DNA from 2 places in the Allosaccharopolyspora coralli genome. Region 2 is predicted to be linked to the other one. Evidence: predicted binding sites of a transcription regulator. Region 2 holds the regulator's gene; the other holds the start of a gene.

Region 1 (12,071 bases), 240 kb from region 2:
CGTGGAGCCCTTGCCGAGATCCTCCAGCACGAGTAAGCGTTCCTGCACGTCGTGGGCGATCAGCTCCGGGCCCACCCGGATCTCCGGCGGCAACGCGGTGGCCAGCTGGCAGCTCGCCGCCTCGTGCGCGAACGGATCCGAACGCTCCCACTCCGGGTGCTCACCGTAGTGCTTCACGACCAGTGTCCGCGGCAGCTCGAACGGGGTCTCCGCGACGCGCACCCGCATCACGACCGACCTCTCGCTGCCGCCGAGGTCCTCGGCATCGGCGAGCCGGACCGAGGCACCGGCGCGCTTGCTCAGCACGGCTTCCGCGGTGCGGAGGGTGTCGGACACCTCCGAACTCGCGGGAACACGGACCTCCGGCGGGCCGGTGGTGATCTCCACGCTCATCGTCTCCCGAGCCTACCTGGAACTCGCTGATCTCCCTGCGACCTGACCGGTCAAGACCCGGCGCATTCACGCAGGAGGACGGCGACCACGACTCGTCGCGATCGTGCCTGCCCCTGTCCCTGACGCGTCGTCCCCGTGGCGGGGTTGCACGTCCTGTGTCATTTCACCCGTGCGCCGGTACCCGCCGACGTGCCGTTGGAGCCAGGGCGCCGTCAGTTCGACGCGCCAGCCTCGGGCTTCTCGCGCTTGGCCGGCGTATCCACTCCGGCCTCCTTGCGCTGCTGCGTCGTGATCGGCGCGGGCGCTCCGGTCAACGGGTCGAAGCCGCCGCCGCTCTTCGGGAACGCGATGACGTCGCGCAGCGAGTCGGCCCCGGCCAACAGCATGCACAGCCGGTCCCAGCCGAAGGCGATGCCACCGTGCGGGGGTGCGCCGTACTGGAACGCCTCGAGCAGGAAGCCGAACTTCTCCTGTGCCTCCTGCTCGGTGATGCCCAACACGCCGAACACGCGTTCCTGCACGTCGGAGCGGTGAATACGGATCGACCCGCCGCCGACCTCATTGCCGTTGCAGACCAGGTCGTAAGCCCAGGCCAGCGCGTTCTCCGGGTCGCTGTCGAACTTGTCGGCCCACTCCGCATTGGGTGCGGTGAACGGGTGGTGCACGGCGGTCCAGCGGCTGTGGCCCATCGCGACGTCGTCGGTGTCGGCCACGTTCTCGAACATGGGCGCGTCCACCACCCACACGAATGACCACGCGTCGTGGTCGACGAGAGCGCACCGCTGTCCGATCTCCAGTCGCGCCGCACCGAGCAGTGCCCGCGCCGACGCACGATCACCCGCTCCGAAGAACACGCAGTCACCCGGCGATGCCCCGGTGGCCTGCAGCAGGCCGTCTTTCTCCGCATCCGAAAGGTTCTTCGCGACCGGACCACCGAACGTGCCGTCCTCGCCGACGAGTACGTACGCCAGGCCCTTCGCGCCGCGCTGCTTGGCCCAGTCCTGCCAGGCATCCAACTGCCTGCGGGGCTGGTCGGCACCTCCCGGCATCACGACCGTACCGACGTAGGGCGCCTGGAACACACGGAACGGCGTGTCCTTGAAGTAGTCCGTCAACTCGGTGAGCTCGACGCCGAACCGCAGGTCCGGCTTGTCCGTGCCGTATCGGGCCATCGCCTCGTGATACGTGATGCGCGGGATCGGGCCCGCGATGTCGTGATCGGCCAACTCCCGCCAGAGGGCACGCACGACCTGTTCGCCGACCTCGATGACATCGTCCTGCTCGACGAAGCTCATCTCGATGTCGAGCTGGGTGAACTCCGGCTGCCGGTCGGCGCGGAAGTCCTCGTCCCGATAACACCGGGCGATCTGGTAGTAGCGCTCGATTCCACCGACCATCAGCAGCTGCTTGAACAGCTGCGGGGACTGCGGCAGCGCGTACCAGTTGCCGGGCTGCAACCGCGCCGGGACGAGGAAGTCCCGTGCGCCCTCCGGGGTGGACCGCGTCATCGTAGGCGTCTCGACCTCGACGAACTCTCGGTCGGCGAGCACGTTCCTGGCGATACGGTTCGCTTCGCTGCGCAGCCGCACCGCTTTCGCCGGACCGCTGCGGCGCAGGTCGAGGTAGCGGTGGCGCAGGCGGACCTCCTCGCCGGCTTCCACGTGCTCGTCCAGTGGGAACGGCAGCGCCGCGGACTCCGAGAGCACCTCCAGCTCGGTTGCGGTGACCTCGATGTCGCCGGTGCCGATCTCGGCGTTCTCGTTGCCCTCCGGGCGGTGCACGACCTCGCCGACGACGCGGACGCAGAACTCGGCACGCAGCCGGTGCGCGCGGTCGGCCATCTCGCCCTCGCGGAACACGACCTGGGCGACCCCGGAGGCGTCGCGGAGGTCGATGAAGATCACTCCACCGTGATCACGGCGACGCGCGACCCAGCCGGTGAGGGTCACGGACTGGCCGGCGTGGCCGGTTCGCAGCGAACCGGCCTCGTGCGTGCGCATCACGGGTGCTGATCTCCTTCGTCCGGAACGGTTCCGACACCGGCGCGGTCGGCAGCGCAATTCCCGGCGTCGACGCACGGAACCCCGTCCGCACGCGGGCTACCAGGCTAGCCAACGGGTCGGTCCGCCCGTCCAGCAGGTTTCGGGAACAGGCGCTGCCGGCTCGCACGGGCGAGGATCCTGCACCGGGCGAGCAGGTCGGCGCTCACGCACGGCAGACTTCACCCCGGGATCGTCGTCAGCTGCGCCCGGAAACCGGGGGACGGAGAAGGCCATTCCGAAGGACTCCCGTGCCCACGGAGCAGGCCATTCCCCACTTCTGTCACCCCGAGCCACACCACTACACCCATAAGTGTGAGATCGGTTCCCGACTTTCTGTCGTTGCCGACGACCACGGTCCTCCTTAGCGTCATCCGGGAAGCTGAGGACACGAGGAGTAACCATGACCGGTCCGGACACCGTGACCCGTTCGATGCCCACGGCACCCCATGCTCTCCGCACGGAAACGCAGCGCCCGCTTCCGCCGGAACTGACCGAACTCCTGCGAACCGGCCCGTTCGAATCTGCACTGCGGACCGCCATCCGCGCGAGCCGCCTGAGCCTCGAACGCATTCAACACCGCCTGCGCGCCCGCGGAACACCGGTCAGCATCACTGCCTTGAGCTACTGGCAATCGGGGCGGCGCCGCCCCGAGCGCCCCGACTCGTTGCTGGCGCTGCACCAGCTCGAAAACGTCCTCGGCCTGCCGGACGGGGCGCTGTCGGCACTGCTCGGCCCGCCACGTCCCCGTGGCCGCACCCGCCAGGCTGCCAACCAGGCTCCGCCGCTGAGCACCCTGTGGTCCCCGGACGGCTCCACGGTCGAACTGCTCAACCGGGTCGACACCAGCCCCGACGGCAAGCTCACGCGACTGAGCCAGCACGACGTGGTGCACGTCGACGCGGCCGGTGAGCAGCGCAAAGCCCGAGTCCGCCAGTTGGTCCGGGCCGAATGCAACGGCGCCGACCGGTGGGTGATGGTCTTCGACGGTGCCTCCTCGAACGACACGCCGACGGTGATCCGGCCGGTGCGTTCCTGCCACCTCGGTCAGGTCCTCACCGACCACACCCGGGATCTGGTCGTCGCCGAACTGCTCTTCGACCACGCTCTCGAACGGGGCGAGACGATCATGCTGGAATACGAGGTGGTCGAGCCACCCGCGGGACCGCAGCACGAGGAACACACCTACTGCAGGCTTTTCCGGTTGCCGGTTCGGCAGTACGTACTGGAGATGCAGTTCGATCCGGCGCACCCCCCGGAGTCGTGCGAGAGCTTCGTGACCGACCCGTCCGGCCGTGCGGTGGAGACACCGACGTCGCTGGCACTGGATCGTCACGGCCGCACCCACACGGTGAAACTGGACTTCGGGTTGGGTGTTTTCGGTGTCCGGTGGACGCCCTCGGAGCCGGCGACGCAACACTGCCCGGCCAACGATCCGCTGACGACGGCTTCGGCGGTGACAAGCTCTCTGGCGGCTCGCTGACCGCCCTTTCCCGACTCCGGCAACCTGAGCATCGACGACCGGACGAACCCGAACCACCTTATCGGCAGCCGCTGAACACAATTCATCAGGAACGAACAGATTCGACAGCACATCCGAATCCATGACTCGCACCGATTCCCAACGAGGGGATTCTTCCCGCCTGCGTGCCGTATCGTCGTTGACGTTCCACGGTGAGTTCGAACGGTCTTCGGAACATGGGATGTCCGGCTCACCGGTGGCTTCCCGGGTGAACACGAGTCGACGACGCTTATCGGTGGGTGTCCACACAGCGCTCGAGCGAATCATTATGCTCGCGGCCATGATCGGCACCGACAGCGCGGGCTCCGCCACGTTCCGTGATCCGTTCCGGATCACGCTCGTGCACACGTGAGGCAGGACGGCGTGTCGGCGACCGAACCGTGGAACCTCGCTGTCGATCTGTTCTGGCTCTCCCAGGACGATCATTCCGGCAAGGCCCTGCTGCCCGCGACCCGATGCGGACTCGGCATCGGGTCGGCGCTCCTGGCGGAACTGACCATCGCCGAGTACGTGCGGCTCGACGACGACCTCGTAGTGCCGATCGGTTCGCTTCCGCCGCCGAACACGCTCGCCGACCAGGTCTTCACTCTGATGCTCACCGAGCCCGCGCCGCTCCCACTGGGTACCTGGCTGTCGTATCTGTCCCGGACCGCGCGCGACGACGTCGGCCGCTACTTGGAAGGCCAGGGACTCGTCCACGAACACCGATCCCGGCTGCGACGCAGCACCAAGTGGCCACCGACCGACCTCAACGCAGCGGGTAAACCGGAGAGCACGCTGCGCCTGCTCGTCATGGGCGGTCGCCCGTGGAGCGTGACCGACTCGGTGCTGTGCTGCCTGTCCGACGCGACCGGGCTCCTCGGACACGTGCTGGGCGCCGAGGACAGCCGCTCCGCCCGGCTCGCGATACCTACCGTGACTGATCGTTTACCCCCTATGATCCGATCGTTGCTGAGGCACACCCGCGCCGCACTGAGCGCCGCGGTGCTGTCCGAACGCCGATGACAATGCTGATCGCACGAAGTGGCTGGTGACCGTGTCCGAGTTTCCGTCCGCTCCGACCCTGACGGGCGAGCGAAGCGCCGTGAGCCGCACTCTGGCCGAGCGCCGTGTCGGCAGTACGACGATGATCAGCTTCGTCGGCGCGGCTGCCGCACCGTTGATGGTCGTGGCTGCACTCACGAGTACCGCCTGGGCGGTCACCGGGTTCGTCGGAATCCCGGTGGTGTTCCTGCTGATCGGTGCGGTGCTGATGCTCTTCGCCGTCGGCTACACCGCGATGTCCCGACACGTCACCAATGCGGGTGCCCTCTACTCGTACGTCACGCACGGCCTCGGTCGACCCGTCGGCGTCGGCGCCGCGTTCATCGCACTCATCGCCTACAACGGACTGCAGGTCGGCCTCTACGGCGCACTCGGTGTGATCGGCAGCGAGCTCATCGCCGCACGCCTCGGCGTCACCGTGTCTTGGTGGATACTCGCGCTCGTGTCCTGGGCCGCCGTCGCGGCGCTCGGGGTGCTGCGCATCGACATCAACGGACGGGTGCTCACCCTCCTGCTGGCCGCGGAGTGCGCGATCATTCTGGTGGCCGACATCGTCATGATCGCCAACCCGGCGTCCGGTTCGGTCTCCTTCGAAACGCTCGCCCCGTCGAACCTCGCCACGCTGGCGATCGGCGCACCCATCGTCGTCACCGCCACGGCGTTCGTCGGTTTCGAAGCACCGACGGTCTACGCCGAGGAAGCGCGCGACCCGCGCCGCACCGTTCCGCTCGCGACCTTCACCGCGCTGCTCGTGATCGCCGCGCTGTACGCACTGTCGTCCTGGGCGCTGACGGTGAACTTCGGTCCGGACGGAATCGTCGCGGCCTCCCAGGAGCAGGGCCCCGAGTTGCTGTTCAACGCCGTCGCCGCCCAACTCGGCGGGCCGGCGGGGGACATCGCACGCATTCTGTTGCTCACCAGCATCTTCGCCGGCCTGCTCTCGTTCCACAACACGGTCGCCCGGTACAGCTTCGCCCTCGGCCGCGAACAGGTCCTGCCGTCCGTGCTGGGACTGACCTCCCGCCGGTCCGGCTCGCCCAAGGTGGGTTCGGTGGTGCAGTCCTCGATCGGGCTGGTCGTGCTGGTGCTGTTCGCCGCGACGGGACTCGACCCGATGGTGCACCTGTTCTTCACCCTCGGCACCGGCGGGGGCCTCGGGGTGCTCACGCTGCTCGCGGGCACCAGCATCAGCGTCGTCGTGTTCTTCGCCCGACGACGAACAGCCGGGGCCTCGATACCGACGATGATCGCGGCCGTCCTCTCGTCGCTGCTGCTCTGCACCGGCGTAGGCCTCGCCCTGTCCAACATGGACGTTCTGCTGGGCGTTCCGCCTGGCACTCCGGTGACCTGGGCGATTCCGGCCCTGTACGTCGTCGCGTTGGCCGTCGGTGTCCTGTGGGGGCTGCGTATGCGGCGCCGCAGTCCCGACGCGTACACCCTCATCGGCCGCGGCGCCCTCGCCGAACTCGGCCCTGTCCGGGACTGACCCCCACGCACCGACCATGCCTTGGAGTACCGCACCATGAGCAGCACGATCGTTCGTTGCACCCCGTCCGACTCGGAACACGTGACCGGCGTCGTGCGTCGGGCGTTCCAGGACAACCCGGTGACCGGCTGGCTCGGCGCCACCATGACCGACGACGTGGACCGAGACCGGCTGTTCCACGAGTATTTCCGGGTCTTCGTAGACCACGCGCTGCAACGCGGCCAGGTGGAAGCGACCGCCGACGGACACGGCGTCGCGCTGTGGTTGTTGCCTGACGACGAGGGCCCCGCGGAGTACGAGGAACGCATGGCCGCGATCACCGGCGAGTACTATCCACGCTTCGAAGCCCTCGACAGCAGGATGCACGCCGCGCATCCTGAGGATCGGGTACATCACTTGGCCTTCCTCGCAGTCGAACCGGGTGTACAGAGCCGGGGCCACGGCACGGACCTGCTGCTGCATCATCACGCGACGCTCGACGAGCAAGGTGTTCCCGGGTACCTCGAAGCCTCGGCGCCGCGCAATCGCGCTCTCTACGAACGCATGGGCTACACCCTCACCGGCGCGACGATCGACCTTCCGGACGGGCCGTCGATGTGGCCGATGATGAAGCCACCTGCCTGACCCGACGGACGTCACAGCAAGCTCAGTTGCCGTGCAGCGCCCCCGCCGGCCGATGGCACCGCCGCCCGCGGCCGCGCTCCGCGGTGGGCTCGAGCCGGTTGTTCCCGATCGTCGACCGTACGGCCACCGTACCGGCGTTGCGCCTCTCGAACCCGATGCACGACATCGTCCTGATAGGACTTCGGCGGGTACGCACCCCTGCGGTACAAGCGTTCGTAGAGCGGGAGAAGATCGGGACGCTCGTCCTGCAACCAGTGGTGGTACCACTCGCGAGCCCCGGAACGCAGGTGCAGCACCAGTGGGGTCACGTTCGTCGCGCCCGCGTCCATCAGGCCGTGGACGGTCTCGTCGATCTGCTCGTCGGAGTCGCTGAGGCCGGGCAGGATCGGTGCCATCAGAACCGAGCAGCCGATTCCGATCTCCCCGAACCTGCGGATCACGTCGAGCCGTCGTCGCGGTGACGGCGTGCCCGGCTCCACCACGCGCCACAGCTGTTCGTCGAGCGATCCGATCGACACCGCTACCGAGACGTCGGTGACCTGAGCCGCCTGCCGATACAGGTCCAGATCCCGCAGGATGAGGGTTCCCTTGGTGAGCACCGAGAACGGGTTCGCGTGGTCCCGCAGCGCAGCGAGAATCCCCGGCATCAAGCGATACACGCCGTCGGCGCGCTGGTACGGATCGGTGTTGGTCCCCATCGCGATCGGTTCCCTGCGCCACTTCGGGTCAGCGAGTTCGCGACGGGCCAACTCGGCGGCGTTGACCTTGACGACGATCTTGCTGTCGAAGTCGCGGCCGGAGTCCAGGTCGAGGTAGGTGTGGGTGTTCCGCGCGAAGCAGTATCGGCAGGCGTGCCCACACCCCCGGTAGGGGTTGATCGTCCACCGGAACGGGACCTGCGAGGCACTCGGTACGCGGTTGATGATGCTCTTCGCGCGGATCTCGATCGCGAACGCGTCGTCCGTTCCGGACTCGATGGGGACAGGGTCCGGCAGCCGCAGCCCCGCCCGACCGCCACCGTCGGGGACACCGCGTCGTTCCGGGAGTGCACCGAGGTCGAGGTCGAGAGCCGCCGTCTCCGCCCGGACGGCGTCCTGGGACTCGACCGACTGCCCGAAGTCCACGCGCTGCTGTTCCCATCGCATGGGTACATTCGAACACAGTTTCGAACCGCTGTCGACCGATCGCCACCTCGCCCCTCGATCGTGCGAAACCACTCCACCTCCCCACTGAGGCGAGCGGCACTTTCGCCTCGTCTCGCGAGGTGAAAGTGCCGCTCGCCTCATCCCGGGTAGCTCGACGTCGGGCGGCGTTTTCGACTACTCGCTGAGCCCACCGTGGTACCGCCATACGATGCCGGGGTGGCTGATGACGATCTCGAGCGCCGCTCCCCCACTTCGCACGAACGCGGCCGTCGTGCCGGGCGCAACTCCGCACTGGGCGACCAGAACATCCACCGCAACACTCCTGCGGAAGCAGGGCCTTCGCGACAGCGCAGCAGCGGGCACGGGCACGGGCACGGGCCGACGCCACCGGCTTCTCGGCCGGTGAAACACCTGCTCGCCCTGGCACTCGTCCCGTTCGCCGCCGCCGCGATCATCGGTGTTCTCGTGCTCTACCCGTTCGGCCACGACCAACGCACCGGCGCCGACCTCGGCTTCGGCCAGTACCCGGTCAACGGTGAGATCGTCGCGAGCACTGTCGGATCTTGCACGGAAGGCGGAACCACACCGGCTCCCGGCGAGGCGGGCTGCCTCATCGTCGACGTTCTGATGCAGGACGGGCCGGCATCCGGGGAAACGATCCAGCAGACCGTTCCGCGCGAACCCGGAACGCCCGCTTTCGCGGCCGGTGACGAGGTGGTCCTCGCCTACTCCGGCACCGACCCCGGGGCCGAGTCGAGCTTCCAGCTGGTCGACTTCCAGCGCAGCGGTTCGTTGTTGGTGGTCGCACTCGTCTTCGCGGCGGCCGTGCTCGTGCTCGGTCGCTGGAAGGGCCTGTCGTCGCTGATCGCGCTCGGACTGAGCTTGATCGTGCTCGTCGGGTTCATTCTTCCCGCCATTCTCGCGGGACGCGATCCGCTCACGGTGGCGGTCGTCGGCTCCGGCGTGATCATGTTCGCGGTCCTGTACCTGACCCACGGATTCTCGGCACGCACCTCCACCGCCGTGCTGGGCACGCTGGTGAGCCTCGGTCTCATCGGCGGCCTCAGCGCCCTGTTCTCCGCGACGACGCAGCTGACCGGACTCGACGAGAACACCGCGGGGCTCATCGGTGCGCTCGGCGCCTCCATCGACCCTCGGGGACTGCTGCTGGCCGGCATCGTCATCGGCGCTCTCGGGGTGCTCGACGACGTCACGGTGACGCAGACCAGCGCGGTGTGGGAGCTGCGGCGCGCGAATCCGTCGATGTCGTGGCGGGAGCTCTACGCCGCGGGCGTGCGCATCGGCCGCGATCACGTCGCTTCCGCAGTGAACACCCTGGTCCTCGCCTACGCGGGCGCCGCGCTGCCGCTGCTGTTGGCCTACACGCTGTCCGGGCGCACTTTCACCGAGATCGTCACGTCCCAGTCGGTCGCGCAGGAGGTGGTACGCACGCTCGTCGGCAGCATCGGCCTCGTCGCCGCCGTGCCGATCACGACGCTGATCGCCGCGCTCGTCGCGGTGCGGGAGTCGGACGCCGCCTCCGCAGGTCCGGCGGATCGGGTCGCGCGAGCGGCGTCGGCGAGCGCAACGACCGCCACCCACTGGCGACCGACCACCCCTCGCCGGGACCGCGACTGACGGTCGAGGAGACGTCGGTAGAATCTGGAGCAATCGCTCAGGTTCTTTCGCTGTTCGGAGGTAGCCGCATGCCGTGGATCTTTCTGACCCTGGCGATCGTGTGCGAGGTCAGCGCCACGACGGCGCTCAAGTTCTCCGAGGGCTTCACCCGGCTGGTGCCGTCCGCGATCGTGCTCGTCGGCTACGGAGCCGCGTTCTACCTGCTCTCGCTCGCACTCGTGCGCGGAATGAGCCTCGGCGTGGCCTACGGCGTGTGGGCAGCGCTCGGCATCGCCCTGCTGGCGGTGATCGGCGCCGTCTTCCTGGGCGAGAGCATGACCTGGATACAGATCGTCGGAATCGCCTTGGTCATCGCCGGCGTGATGGCACTGGAGATGGGAGCCGAGCACTGATGAACCGCTCGGTGGACGCCGAGGCCGACGGGCGCCGCCGCAAAGGCGAGCACCGACGCAGGCTGCTGCTCGAGGCGACCATTCGGGTGCTTGGGCACAGCGGGGCAGCCGGTGTCACCCAACGCGCGGTCGCCCGCGAGGCGGGTCTGCCTCCCAGTGCGGTGCTGTACTACTTCGCCACGGTCGAGTCGCTGCTGCTCGCCACGCTCACCGCGTGCAACGACCGCTACATCGAACGGCTCGAACAGATCGGTGCCGAGAGCGAATCCCGCGCGCTGGAGCTGCTCGCCGCGGAGATCTCCGGTGACGCCTGTGAGAACCGAGCGCGTTTGCACGCCGAGTACGAACTGTTCCTTCTCGCCGCGCGGAACCACCGGCTGCGCACCGAACTCGATCGGTGGACCGCGGCCCTCGACGCGCTGATGGCGCGCTACGTGCCCGAGCCGACAGCCCGTGCCGGTGTTACCGCCGCCGTCGACGGCCTGTTCCTACGCTGTCTCTGCGGCCAACATTCCACCGCCCCCGAGCAGGTGCGGGAAACCCTGGCGAGCCTGCTCCGCTGAGCTCGCCTCCAGAGCCGGATCTCGTCTACAGGGATGCGACGAAGCGGGACACCGCCTGGGCGGGCACTCGCTGCGCCATCCGCCCCTGCGGCGCCGCCGACGCGAGCCGATACAACGGCCGCTCCGGTGCCGCGTCGCCCCGGGCCTCGGAACGCAGCTGGGCGACGAGCAGTTCGGAGAGCACCAGCGCGTGCGAATGTCCTGTTGCCGCGAGCGCGTCGGCGAGCCGCCGCAGCGAGTAGACGCCCTGTTCACGCCCGCCCGTACCCGCGTAGGTCGCGAGTGCGATGTTGAGGGTCTTGCCCTTCGGCGGCCCGCTGGCCAGCAGGCTCACGGTCCGTGCTCCCCGTACGTCGGTGACCAGCACGTCCAATCGCTCGGCGTCGGCGAGGTCGACCACCCGGGTTCCGAACGCCCGGACCCCGAGCCGCCCGCCACGCAGCCAGTAGGTCTTGCGGGCCTCGCTCCACGCGAGCAGCAACACCGGCACTGCCACGACGGCGGCACCGACGAAAAACCCCGTCGGCCCGGCGACGAGCCCGACGAGTCCGCCGAACGCACATCCGAGCACGATCGCCACGACGCCGACGTTGCGTGCTCGCTTCCGGATCATGCTGCGGTCGAGCAGGTCGAGCGGAACCGTCTCCGGTTCCGGCGCGGGCTCACCGGGTGAAGCCGACGGCGACGGCTCGGGGTCGGTCATGCCTTCGCCACCGCGCTGAGCACCTCGTCGACCAGTCCGTCCAATGGCATCGAACGCTGCTCACCCGTACTGAGGTCCTTGAGCTGCGCCTCCCCCGCTTCGAGGTCACGCTCACCGAGGACGAGAGCGAACCGTGCCCCCGATCTATCGGCCGCCTTCATGGCGCCCTTGAGACCCTTTCCGCCGTAGGCGAGGTCGACCCGGACGCCGGCCGCGCGCAACGCTCCCGCCTCGCGGACGAGCCGGCGCTTGGCCGCGTCGCCGAGCGGGACCCCGTAGAGATCGCACCGCGCCGCGCTGCCGACGTCGAGTCCCTCCGCCCGGCAGGCCAGCAAGGTGCGGTCCACGCCGAGTCCGAACCCGACACCGGAGAGCTCCTGCCCGCCCAGTTCGGCCATCAAGCCGTCGTAGCGCCCGCCACCTCCGATGCCGGACTGGGACCCCAGTTCGTCGTGAACGAACTCGAACGTCGTCTTCGTGTAGTAATCCAGGCCTCGCACCAGTCGCGGGTTCTCGTTGAAC
Region 2 (12,071 bases):
CGGAAGTACTTGCTGGTCACGATATTGACAGCGTTCAGCGACCAGGAATCGGGGAACTCCACGCCGCGCTGCTCGAAATTGACGGTGCCGTCTCGCCAGTTCGTCATCACGACGTCCCGGCGCTCCCAGCCCACCTCGTCGTACGGGTGCACTCCTGCCGTGGTGAACACCCGCTCGACCCGGAGTCCTTCGCGGGCACCCGAGCCCGACTCCCCTGCGGCCCCGACCGGACTGCCGACGGTCTCTGTCATGACCTGACCCTCTTCCTCGCTCGCTCGTGCCTTTCCCCCGTCCGGGCTCCCCGTCCGGTTCGGTCCCATCTGGTCGTCGTTCGCTCTCCACGCCCGGCGGACCGCGCGTCGCCGTGTGCCCGCTCCGCCCCGAGACGACCGTCGTCGTTTCCTACTCACCGCTGCCCACCGTTTCGTCCGGCTCGACTAACACGTCTGCCGCACGCAGATCCCGAATCTCCCGCTCGAAGTCCTCGACCGAGGAGAAGGCGCGGTAGACGCTGGCGAACCGCAGGTAGGCGACCTCGTCGAGCTCGCGGAGCGGACCGAGGATGGCCAAGCCGACTTCGTGGCTCTGGAGTTCGGCTACCCCTTGCGAGCGCACCGAATCCTCGACCTTGTGCGCCAACTGCTGCAGCGCATCCTCTTCGACAGGGCGCCCTTGGCAGGCTCGACGGACACCGCGGACCACCTTGTCCCTGCTGAACGACTCCGTGACCCCGGATCGTTTGACCACCGAGAGCACGACCTCCTCCACGGTGGTGAACCGTCGCCCGCAGGCGGAACAGGATCGGCGCCGACGGATCGCCTGCCCCTCGTCGATCTCTCGCGAGTCGACCACCCGCGAGTCCTCGCCGCGGCAGAACGGACACCGCACGATCGCCCCCTTCTGACGCCCTCGCCAACGCGGGTGACGTCCCCCTGAATTCCCGCCGTCAGGACATAGTCACTCAGACCACCGACAGATCCGCAACGCACCACGACGATCACACACCGAACACGATGCAGGCCCAAGCTGTGGAGGAAACACAACGACGTAACTACTAGATGTTGTGGTCAACTCTAAGCCTGCGAGTACTGCTTGGCAAACCGACACGGCGATGTCGCGTGATCGCACCGACCGAAGGTCGCTGATCTGCGTCAACCGTCGGATCCCATCCTCGGCTGCGACTCAGAGTGCATGTGGGAACTGACATGTGCGCCCGTAAGGCACGCCTCATACGTGAGCAGCCGCGGCAGCGTGAGGGGCTCCGGCATTGGAGTTCGTGCCTCGCAAGGCAGGGGATCCCGCCGCGTATACGGTGGCACCCAAGAGGACCACAACGCAGTCAGGCGTGCACTGCGGGTGTCGGTACCGCACCACCCACCCCAGTTCCACATGCGTTCTCAGTGTTAGAAGGTGTCTGTGGTCTGCGGTGGTGGTCACCTACCCGCGTCCCAGCTTGCCGCTCGCGGCGTTGGGGTCGCCTCGAGTACCAGCACGTACGCAGCGGCGGCCCCGGCCTTGCGAGCGACAACCTGGAACACCGGAGCTTCTCACCGTGCTCGGGCTGAACACGCAAGACCATGCCCTGACGGGCATCACAACAAGAACACAGACAGGCTTCTCAGGCCGAAGGAACGATGAGCGACTCGCCGGGTCGGGCGACCGACCCTTCCAGTCCATTCATCTCGACCATTCGTCGCACCACCGCGGCAGTGTCCGCGTGCGGGGCGTGCCTATTCGCCAATCCCCACAGCGTGTCGCCCGGTTCCACCTGGACGACGGTGGTGGGACTTGGCAGAGCGACAGCCCCGCCCGAGATTCCGACGAACCCCGCGACCACGACGACGAGGAACGTGCACGCCGCAACCGCGACTAGCCACACGAGCCCTTCTCCGCGGGAGCATTCTCCCCGAAGCCCGTGGCTGTAGCGCCGGCAGCGTGTCACTGCCCGTCGCCGAGGCGCACGTTCACCCTCGTCCCACTGAGACTCGCGCCCGCCGCGCACCACCGACGCGTCCCCGACGCCGCCCCCTGACGCCGCAGCACCCGTAAACCACACCGAATGACGAAGCGTCGCAGGCGTCAAGGGCGCTCTCGCGCGAACCGCCCTCCTGCCCCTCGACACGCTGGTCGTCCGAGACGACGCCCGTCGCCTTTCCGACATTCGCGGACCGGCCGGTCCCGACAGGCCCGCGGCAGCGCCCGCATCCGACCCGCGAGCGGCCGACGTTCGGAGTTGGAGGCGCCCCCGCTCGGCCGCCGCGGCACGCGGCTTATCCGCCGCCGACTGCCCGAGTTCGGCCCGCGCCCGAGTCTCCACGTTGGCCGTCATGTCGCCTCCTCCATACCCAGGACCACGCGAACGGGTGTCACGCGTGTCGATCTTGATCGAATACCAGTTCGATCGAACCTCTGTGCGATTGTGTACCAGACGGCACCGACAGCACCAGGTGTCGGCGGAAATTAGCTCGAACAGGTGTTTGATCCGCGGTCGATCGCCGTCTACTGTGGAACCGCACGCACAACGAGGCGCGACGCGCCGGCAGGAGGCTGAGGTGGCTGAGACGGTGGCTTCGACGGAGTCGGCGAACGCGCCGACCGAGGAAGCAAGGGCCGACACGACCGGCCAGGCCGCCTTCGCAGACGGACTGAGCGAACGCCAGAGCCGCGTACTCGAAGCGATCCGCGCGTGGATGAGGCAACGCGGATATCCGCCCAGCGTCCGGGAGATCGGCGACGCGGTCGGCCTCACCTCGACCTCCTCAGTCGCGTACCAGCTCCGGGTGCTGGAACGGAAAGGTTTCCTGCGTCGCGACCCGCACCGGCCCCGCACGGTCGGCGTGCTCGTCGAGGAGGCGGACGAAGCGGACGCGAAAGCGCGGCCGGAGGCGGCCTACGTTCCGGTCGTGGGCCGTATCGCCGCGGGCGGACCGATCCTCGCCGAGGAGGCGATCGAAGACGTCTTCCCGCTTCCCAAGGAACTCGTCGGCGAGGGGACGTTGTTCCTGTTGCAGGTGGTCGGCGACTCCATGATCGACCTCGGGATCAACGACGGCGACTGGGTCACCGTCCGCCAGCAGCCGGAAGCCGACAACGGCGATGTGGTCGCGGCGATGATCGACGGAGAGGCGACGGTCAAAACGTTCAAGCGCACTTCCGACCACGTCTGGCTCATGCCGCACAACGAGGCGTTCGAGCCGATCCTGGGCGACGAGGCGACCGTACTGGGCAAAGTCGTCGCGGTCCTGCGCCGACTCTGACGCCCGTCGACGCGCGGCGGATCGACCGGCGAATCACGACCTCAATCGGGCGAGCTTGCCGCCGAAATACATGATCAGAGCGGCGAACACCGCAGCGATGGCGAGATTTTGTCCCGTCGTGTTCGCGTTTGATTCCGGTTCACCGGCGTGCTCTGCGGGAGGCGGTTCCTCGTCCCCTGTCGCATCCGACGGTGGCCCCGCCTCGCCGGAGGCTGCCTGCTCGACTCCCGGCACCATGCGCACTGGTTGCGATCCTTCCGAGGCCGACAACAGTGCGCCGTCGGGTTCGAACGCCACAGCCTCTCCTTGGGGCTCGTCAGGCAACGGAACCCGGAGTGGCCGGCGAGCCAGCGCAGCGACGACGTCGCCCTCGGGGGCAGGAAAGACGTACGCATCCGTGTAAGTCCGCAAAGCAACGGTCCGTCCATCCGCGCTGACCGCTCCACCAGTCACGACAGCGCTGGCGATGCTGCCCTCTACCGGCCCACCGGGGGTGGTGGTCGGGCCGAGCCGCACGGACCCGACCCGCTCCAAGGGCACGGTCTCCCCGTCGACCAGCGGTTCTGCGGGCCGATACACGCCAGCTTCGCCGAGCGGTTCCTTCGTGACGACGTGGGGCACGCCGCGACCGTCGAGCAGCATCGCTTCCGCATCGTGCGGACCATCGGGATACGTGAGTCGGTGTAGGGCGCTCCGCCCGTCCGGATACAGCACATGCACCGCAGCGGTCTCCCGTTTGCGCTGGTTGTCACCGGTATCCGCGAGCCACACCTCGCCGTCGGCGCCGAGCGCCAGGTCTTCCACGTCGTACGGGTCCGCCGGTGCCGTCCGCTCGTCGCGCACCGAACAGTCTCTCGGATCCAGCATTGCGACCGACAGCGACGTTCCTCCGTCGCCGGTGACGAACCACGACTCCCCGTCCGAGTCCAGTCCCGAGAGTTCGTCCAAGCTTGGGTCGGTGACCGTACACATCGCGCTCGGCGGGGGAAACTCCGGCGGCGGTGGCTGCGCGGCTCCACTCGGCGCGGCAATCCACTGCCACGCCACGCCGAGCGTCAGCGCGGTCACCACCGCGCCGAACCGTCGCGCCAGTCTCACCCGGTGCCCGTGAACGGCTTCAGCGCCCCCGCCAGTTCCGCACGTACCTTCGCCCGGAGTCGCGTGCCCTCCGCGGTGTGGTCCTCGTCGATGACCTCACCCTCCGCGTGTGCTCGGGCGACGAGTTCGCCTCGCGTGTACGGGACGAGGGCGTCGACGAACACATCCGGCCGCGGTATCCGGTCGGCGATGATCTCGCGGAGCCCCTCGATTCCCTTACCACTGTGGGCCGAGACGAACACCGCTTCCGGCAGCAGCCGACGGAGTTCGGCGACCCGGGTGGCGTCGACGGCGTCGATCTTGTTCACCACGAGCAGCTCGGGCGGCATGGCCTCGTCGTGTTCGGACGCGATGTCCTTGAGTACGTCGCGCACCGCCGACACCTGGTCGTGAGGGGCCAGCTCGGCGCCGTCGACCACGTGCACCAGCAGGTCGGCGCCGGTGACCTCCTCCAGCGTCGAGCGAAAGGCCTCGACGATCTGGTGTGGCAGATGGCGGACGAACCCGACGGTGTCGGTCAGCGTGTAGTCGCGATTGTCCGGCGTCCGCGCTCGCCGCGTGGTCGGGTCGAGGGTCGCGAACAGGGAGTTCTCGACGAGCACACCCGCCCGGGTAAGGGCATTGAGCAGGCTCGACTTCCCGGCGTTGGTGTAGCCCGCGATGGCGACCGCGGGGACCGCGTTGGCCGCACGACGCCCGCGCTTGGTCTCGCGCACGGTGCGCATTGCCGCCAGCTCCTTGCGGAGCTTGGTGATCCGTTTGTGGATGCGCCTGCGGTCGGTCTCCAGCTTGGTTTCACCGGGACCGCGGGTGCCGACACCGCCGCCGGCGCCGCCGGCGCGGCCGCCCGCCTGCCGAGACATCTTGTCGCCCCACCCGCGCAACCGTGGGAGGTAGTACTGGAGCTGGGCGAGTTCGACCTGCGCCTTGCCTTCCTTGGAGCTGGCGTGCTGGGCGAAGATGTCGAGAATCAACGCGGTCCGGTCGACCACCTTGACCTTGAGCTTGTCCTCCAGCTGTCGCAGCTGGCCGGGTGAGAGCTCACCGTCGCAGATGACGGTGTCCGCTCCGGTGGAGGCGACGACGTCACGGAGTTCGCGCACCTTGCCCGCGCCGACGTACGTGGCCGGGTCGGGACGGTCGCGGCGCTGGACGAGCCCTTCCAGGACCTCCGATCCGGCCGTTTCGGCGAGCCGTGCGAGTTCGGTCAGCGACTCTTCCGAACGAGCCGCGCTTCCCTCGGTCCACACACCGACCAGAACCACCCGTTCGAGGCGCAGGCGGCGGACCTCCACCTCGGTGACGTCCGTGAGTTCGGTGGAGAGCCCGGACACCCGCCGCAACGAAGCCCGGTCGGCGAGCTGCATCTCCCCCGTCGACGGTTCTTCGGTGGAAGGGGTGTCCTCGGCAAGCAGGGCGTCGAATTCCGCGGCCTCGACCGGATCGAGTTCGGCGGTACGTGTCACAGGATTTCTCATATCGGGTACCAGTATCCACGCCGAGCGAGTCGTTTTCATCCTCGACAAGAGCGGACACGCCGCTCAGTCGCTTTCGTAACGCTCCCACCAGTCCGCATCGAGCCTGCCGTGCGCGACGAGTACGGCGGGGCCCGTCAGGGTGCTCGTGGTGGGAGTGACCTCGACCTCCACCGTGCCGCCGGGAACCTCGACGGTTCGCAGCCCGGTGTCGGCCCCCGCTGCACGGAGACCGGCGAGGGTCGCCGCGACGGTGCCGGTACCACACGAGCGGGTCTCGCCGACCCCGCGTTCGTGCACTCGCATCCGCACCCGGTCCGGACCCACTGGCTGCACGAACTCCACATTCACGCCGTGGGGAAAGACGGCCGGGTCGTGCGTCGGTGCGGCGGTGATCTCCAGCGTCCGTACGTCGAGCTCGGTGACACAGGCGAGGTGAGGGTTGCCGACGTCGATGACGAGACCGGAGAATTCATGGCCGTCGGCGCGTGTGGTGGAGAGACCGTGCGCGGTCACCGGCCCCATATCGACGGTGACGCGGCCGTCGTCGTGCACGTGGGTGGCGCGCACGCCCGCCCGAGTTCCGACGGGCAGGTCTCCGCGTGCGGCGAGGCCGGTCTCGACGAGGTAGCGCGCGAAGACACGGACACCGTTCCCGCACATCTCGGCCACGGACCCGTCCGCGTTGCGATAGTCCATGAACCAGGTGTCCGGGTTGGTCCCGCCAGGAAGTTCCTCGTCGAGACCACCGGCCCGGACCACCCGGAGGACACCGTCTGCGCCCAGGCCGCGCCTGCGGTCGCAGAGGGCACGAACTCGGGCACCGGTGAGCTTGAGTTCGCCGTCCGGATCGGGCAGAAGGACGAAATCGTTCTCCGTGCCGTGTCCTTTCGCATAGCGGGGACCGGCGGGCGGGTCGCTGATCGGCTCGTGCACGGTTCCGAGTCTACGGTTCCAGCACCGCGGACACGTCGGCCAGGAGGTCGGCGCTTCCCGCGTCGAACCAGTGGATGCGCTGGTCCCGGCGGAACCAGGAGCGCTGTTTGCGCACGAACCGGCGGGTCGCGCGTGCGGTCGCCGCTGCGGCGTCGGCCATGTCCTGTGAGCCGTCGAACTCGTCCAGCACCTGCTGATACCCCAGCGCACGGGACGCGGTCCGGCCGTGGCGCAGACCGCACTTCTCGAGGCGACGCACCTCCTCGACAAGACCGGAGTCGAACATCCGCGTCACGCGTGCGTCCACGCGCTCGTCGAGCACATCGGCCGGCCGGTCGAGACCGATGAGCACCCCGCCGTACCGGGCCGGCCCGGGAGTGGGCAGGTTCGCGGAGAACGGTTCACCGGTGATCTCGATGACCTCCAGAGCCCGGACCAACCGTCGACCGTTGCTGGGCAGGATCGCCACCGCGGCCGCCGGGTCGAGTTCGCCGAGGCGTCGGTGCAACGCCTCGGCTCCGTGTTCCTGAAGTTCGAGCTCCCAGCGTTCGCGGACCGTGGGATCGGTCCCCGGGAACCGGAGATCGTCGACGACGGCCTGGACGTACAGCCCGGAGCCGCCGACGAGGACCGGGGTGACGCCGTTGCCGAGCAAGTCCTCGACGATCGCGCGTGCCTGCTGTTGGTAGACGGCGACCGAGGCCGTGTCCGTCACTTCGAGCACGTCGATGAGGTGGTGCGGGACATCTCGACGCTGGTCGACCGGCACCTTCGCGGTCCCGATGTCCATGCCCCGGTAGAGCTGCATCGCGTCGGCGTTGACTACCTCCCCGCCGAGCTGTTCCGCCAGATCGATGGCGAGGTCGGACTTGCCGGTGGCGGTCGGGCCGACGACCGCGACGAGGTGGGGTTCGGACGCCGTGGACACGGGCTCCGAGCCTAGTCGTCGGACGGTGACCACAGCGCGACGTGGTAACTGATCCCGAACGGAGTGTCGTCGTAGAGCAGTTCCGGACGCCAGTCGTGCCCCGACGCGTCGGCGGCCGTCGCCAGGAACCGCAGCGCAGGCACCGTGTCGACTCCGACATCCGAGAGGATCGACGGCTCGAGCCCGTGCAGTGCGTTCGTGTCCGCCGTGGCCAGGGCCGCGGCGAGACGCGCGTCCACCGCGGCGGCGTCCGGATGTGGTGGTCGTGGCGAGCGCTCGTTGCGACGACGACTGCCTTCGGACAGGACGAGCACTCCGACGGCGGGCCCTGCGACGACGCGATGGGCGAGCCTGGCGATCTCGTCCTCCCCCGCGTCGGCGTCCAGGACGTGCACCGTGACGCGGGCGGCCCCCGCCTGCTCGCGAAACCATCCTGCGATAAGCCCGGGCAACGGCAGGCCCGGTTCGGTCGGCACACCGTGCTCCAACGACACAGGGACCGGCACCCCGTAGCCGGCGAAGGTCCCGCCGGAACGGGGGCCGTACACACCTGCGCGAAAACCATCCACCCCGACTGCCACCCATTCGGTAGCGGATTCCGTCACACTGGTCACGGCGCGCAAACAAGCGCCGCGCAGATGCTCGAGCCGTGAATCCGAACGCACCGTCAGGTCCGGCACGAGCAACGGCGGGTACGGCAACACGGCGAGGCGGGCGATCACACCTTGCACGGTAGAGGTCCTCACATCGAGACGCGGAGCAGGCGTTCGAGAGGGGCGTTCACGGCAGTCACACCCGGGTGCGTGCACAGCGTGGACTCACCGATCACACTGTGCGGTACACGGGCACACGGCGTGCCGACCGCGGCCGCGTCGTGCACTGACGGTGACGGCTGGGTGGCGACCACGGTGGCCACGGTTCCCGTACCGCGCCCGAACTGCTTGAATGCGCCGACGGTGATCGGGCGAAGCCCCGCCCGTGTTCACCGCTCGCTGGGCCCCGACACGACGGGGCGCCCGACCATCACAGCGGGCACGCAAGGAGGAGACCGGCCATGACGGAACAGGACACGCCCGCCGGGGCCGTCGCCAAATCGGCGCCCAACCCGGCCTCGACCGCCGCCGACGGGGCTTCGAGCGAGACGCGGGCAGCTCCCCCCGTCGTTCCGATCGCGTCCGACGCTCCCGAGCGATGGGGCCGCGTCGATGCCGAGGGCACGGTGTTCGTCACGACTCAGGACGGCGAACGGGCAGTGGGCTCCTGGCAGGCAGGCGCAGCCGACGAAGGCCTCGCCCATTTCGCCCGCAAGTTCGACGACGTGCGGACCGAGGTCGAGCTGTTGGAGACGCGCCTCAACAGCCACGCCGGGGACCCGAAGCACACGCTCACCACCGCGCAGCATCTCCGCGACGGAGTGTCGGAGGCGGCCGTCGTGGGAGATCTCGCCTCGTTGACGGCTCGGATCGACTACGTCGTCGACCACGCCCACCGGGCCATCGAACAGAGCAAGGCCGACAAGGAGCAGGCCAGGGCCGATGCGGTGGCACGCAAGGAGGAGTTGGCGGCCGAGGCCGAGCGGATCGGCTCGGAGGCCACCCAGTGGAAGAGCGCCGGTGACCGGCTGCGGGCGATCCTCGACGAGTGGAAGACCATCAAGGGCATCGACCGTAAGACCGACGAGCAGCTCTGGCGTCGGTTCTCCAAGGCGCGCGAAGCGTTCAACCGCAGGCGCGGTTCGCACTTCGCCGAGCTCGATCGGCAACGTGCCGCGTCGAAGACACGGAAGCAAGAGCTCGTCGAGGAAGCCGAGTCGCTGACCGAATCGACCGACTGGGCCCCGACCGCGGCCCGGTACAAGCAGCTGATGGCGGACTGGAAGGCCGCCGGCCGGGCTCCGAAGGAGTCCGACGACGCCCTGTGGCAGCAGTTCCGGACGGCTCAGGACACGTTCTTCTCGCGCCGTTCCGCGGCCTTCGCCGAACGGGACGCCGAGTTCGAGGAGAACGCGACACTCAAGGAACAGCTGCTCTCCGAGGCAGAGCAGATCGATCCCGCGCACGGCCTCAAGTCCGCCCAGGAGCATTTGCATCGCATTCAGGAACGCTGGGACGCGATCGGCAAGGTGCCGCGCGAGCGGATGCGCGACCTGGAGGGGCGACTGCGCTCTGTCGCCGACCGCGTCAGGTCCGCCTCGGACGCCCAGTGGCGCCGCACCGATCCCGAAGCGCAGGCTCGCGTCGATCAGTTCCGCGAGCGGGTCGAGCAGTTCCGGAACCAGGCGGACAAGGCCCGCGCTGCCGGGGACGAGCGACGCGCACAGAAGGCCGATGAGCAGGCCGAACAGTGGCAGGAATGGCTCGCGGCCGCCGAGCAGGCCCTGGCGAGTCGCTGATCGCCGAATCGCCGCTGACGTCCCGTGCGGGGACGTCGGCGACGATCGGAGGTCTCAGGGGGCAACCTGGGAACTTGGGTTGGTGCCCGGAGGCCACGCCTCATGCGTGAGCAGCCTCGGCAGGGTGAGGGCTCCAGCGTTCGGAGTTCGTGCCTCGTAAGGCAGGGGTTCGCGCCGCGTACTCCTTGTACTCGAAAGGATCCCAACGCAGCGAGGCGGGAGCTGGGGCGGCGGTACCGGACCACCTACCCGAGTTCCACAATGCCCTTTCAGGGAATCAGGACCGGGACCAGGCGATCTTGAGCCACTGCACCATGAGCACCAGCATCGCCACCACAGCGATGAGCAGTCCGACCGACGGTCCCGCCTCCGGGACGGTCTGCCGCGACCAGATCGCGATCATTCCCTCGAAGGTGACGACGGTGCACCCGAACGCGGCGAGGAACGCCATCGCCCACCGACGGGTCACCAACGCGAGAGCGCTGAGCACCAGACCGGCGATGGCGGCGTTGAGGGCGAACAGCCGGGGCAGCAGACCGACGTCCAACGTCTCGTCGCTGCGACCGACGAGGATCTCCCATCCGCTCGCGGACCCCACCCACGGCAACAGCAAGCAGGACGCCAGCAGCAGCATCACCACCGGGATGATCACGCCCCGCCTACCCGGATCGAACGTGCGTCCGAGTTCGCGCTCGGTGGCCGAGAGTTCGGCGCGGAAGCCTTCGTCGCCGCTGCCGGAACCGTGATCCGTACCGTCCGGGGTGTTGCCGGAGTCGGTGCCGCTCAACATGCACATCCCTGATTCGTGACCGATTCCCGCTCCGCGACCGGTTGCTGCGCGGGCGCACCGAACGAAGGCAGGCCGAGGCTGACGCCCGAAGTCTTCGGGCGGGTGCCTTCCTCCCAGCGATCGCCCGCGCGTGTGCGCCGGTGGACGGTCACGTCCGTGTCGGCGAGGAGATGGTGCGGAGCGGCGCGGGTGACCGTGGTGTGGACGACGTCGCCAGGACGGACCTCGCGATCGATCGCCCCGGACGGGGTGAAATGCACGAGCCTGCCGTCGCGCGCGCGACCGCTGAGCCGGTGCGTTTCGGCGTTCTTGCGCCCTTCGCCCTCGGCGACCAGCAGCTCCACCTCGCGGCCCACCACCTCCTTGTTGACCTCCCAGGAGATCTCGTTTTGCAGGGCGACGAGTCGCTCATAGCGTTCTTGCACGACCTCTTTCGGCACCTGGTCCTGCATCGTCGCGGCGGGTGTGCCGGGTCGCGGGGAGTACTGGAACGTGAACGCGCTGCTGAAGCGGGACTCCCGCACCACGCGCAACGTCTCCTGGAAATCCTCCTCCGTCTCGCCTGGGAACCCGACGATGACGTCGGTGGTGATCGCGGCGTCCGGCATCGCTCGCCGCACGTTGTCGAGAATCCGCAGGTAGCGCTCCGAGCGGTAGGAACGGCGCATCGACTTGAGCACCCGATCGGAGCCGGACTGCAGCGGCATGTGCAGCTGGTGGCACACGTTCGGCGTCTCGGCCATTGCCTCGATGACGTCGTCGGTGAAGTCGCGGGGGTGCGGCGAGGTAAACCGCACGCGCTCGAGACCATCGATCTCACCGCACGACCGCAGCAACTTGCCGAACGCGTAGCGATCGCCGAACTCGACGCCGTAGGCGTTGACGTTCTGACCCAGCAGCGTCACCTCCGAGACCCCCTCGGAGACCAGCGCCTCGACCTCGGCGAGCACGTCGCCGGGGCGGCGGTCCTTCTCGGTGCCGCGCAAGGCGGGCACGATACAGAACGTGCACGTGTTGTTGCAGCCCACCGACACCGACACCCAGCCGGAGTAGGTGGATTCCCGGCGCGCGGGCAGCGTCGAGGGAAAGATGTCCAGCGATTCGAGGATCTCGACCTCGGCCTCGTCGTTGTGGCGGGCACGCTCCAGCAGCGTCGGCAGCGAACCGATGTTGTGCGTGCCGAAGACGACGTCGA

Evidence for each region. The regulator LexA, encoded in region 2, represses DNA repair genes until DNA is damaged. The targets are predictions, from matches to a motif close to CGAACACGTGTTCG.
Region 1: the regulator LexA is predicted to act here: its motif matches at 8,263-8,276, upstream of GIY23_RS09045 (Rv2578c family radical SAM protein).

The regions. Positions count from the first base shown of each region.
Region 1 covers NZ_CP045929.1:1,895,297-1,907,367, reverse strand. The annotation lists gene GIY23_RS09075 (hypothetical protein) at 1-393, opposite strand, end outside; gene aspS (aspartate--tRNA ligase) at 606-2,396, opposite strand; gene GIY23_RS09065 (hypothetical protein) at 2,836-3,915, shown strand; gene GIY23_RS09060 (GOLPH3/VPS74 family protein) at 4,318-4,959, shown strand; gene GIY23_RS09055 (APC family permease) at 5,039-6,484, shown strand; gene GIY23_RS09050 (GNAT family N-acetyltransferase) at 6,521-7,108, shown strand; gene GIY23_RS09045 (Rv2578c family radical SAM protein) at 7,120-8,253, opposite strand; gene GIY23_RS09040 (YibE/F family protein) at 8,470-9,891, shown strand; gene GIY23_RS09035 (DMT family transporter) at 9,960-10,283, shown strand; gene GIY23_RS09030 (TetR/AcrR family transcriptional regulator) at 10,283-10,846, shown strand; gene GIY23_RS09025 (hypothetical protein) at 10,872-11,549, opposite strand; gene hisS (histidine--tRNA ligase) at 11,546-12,071, opposite strand, start outside.
Region 2 covers NZ_CP045929.1:1,654,662-1,666,732, reverse strand. The annotation lists gene GIY23_RS07935 (vitamin B12-dependent ribonucleotide reductase) at 1-251, opposite strand, end outside; gene nrdR (transcriptional regulator NrdR) at 403-888, opposite strand; gene lexA (transcriptional repressor LexA) at 2,553-3,257, shown strand; gene GIY23_RS07915 (NHL repeat-containing protein) at 3,291-4,355, opposite strand; gene hflX (GTPase HflX) at 4,352-5,722, opposite strand; gene dapF (diaminopimelate epimerase) at 5,897-6,766, opposite strand; gene miaA (tRNA (adenosine(37)-N6)-dimethylallyltransferase MiaA) at 6,777-7,694, opposite strand; gene GIY23_RS07895 (class III extradiol ring-cleavage dioxygenase family protein) at 7,706-8,416, opposite strand; gene GIY23_RS07890 (DUF349 domain-containing protein) at 8,749-10,086, shown strand; gene GIY23_RS07885 (Rv2732c family membrane protein) at 10,364-10,876, opposite strand; gene miaB (tRNA (N6-isopentenyl adenosine(37)-C2)-methylthiotransferase MiaB) at 10,870-12,071, opposite strand, start outside.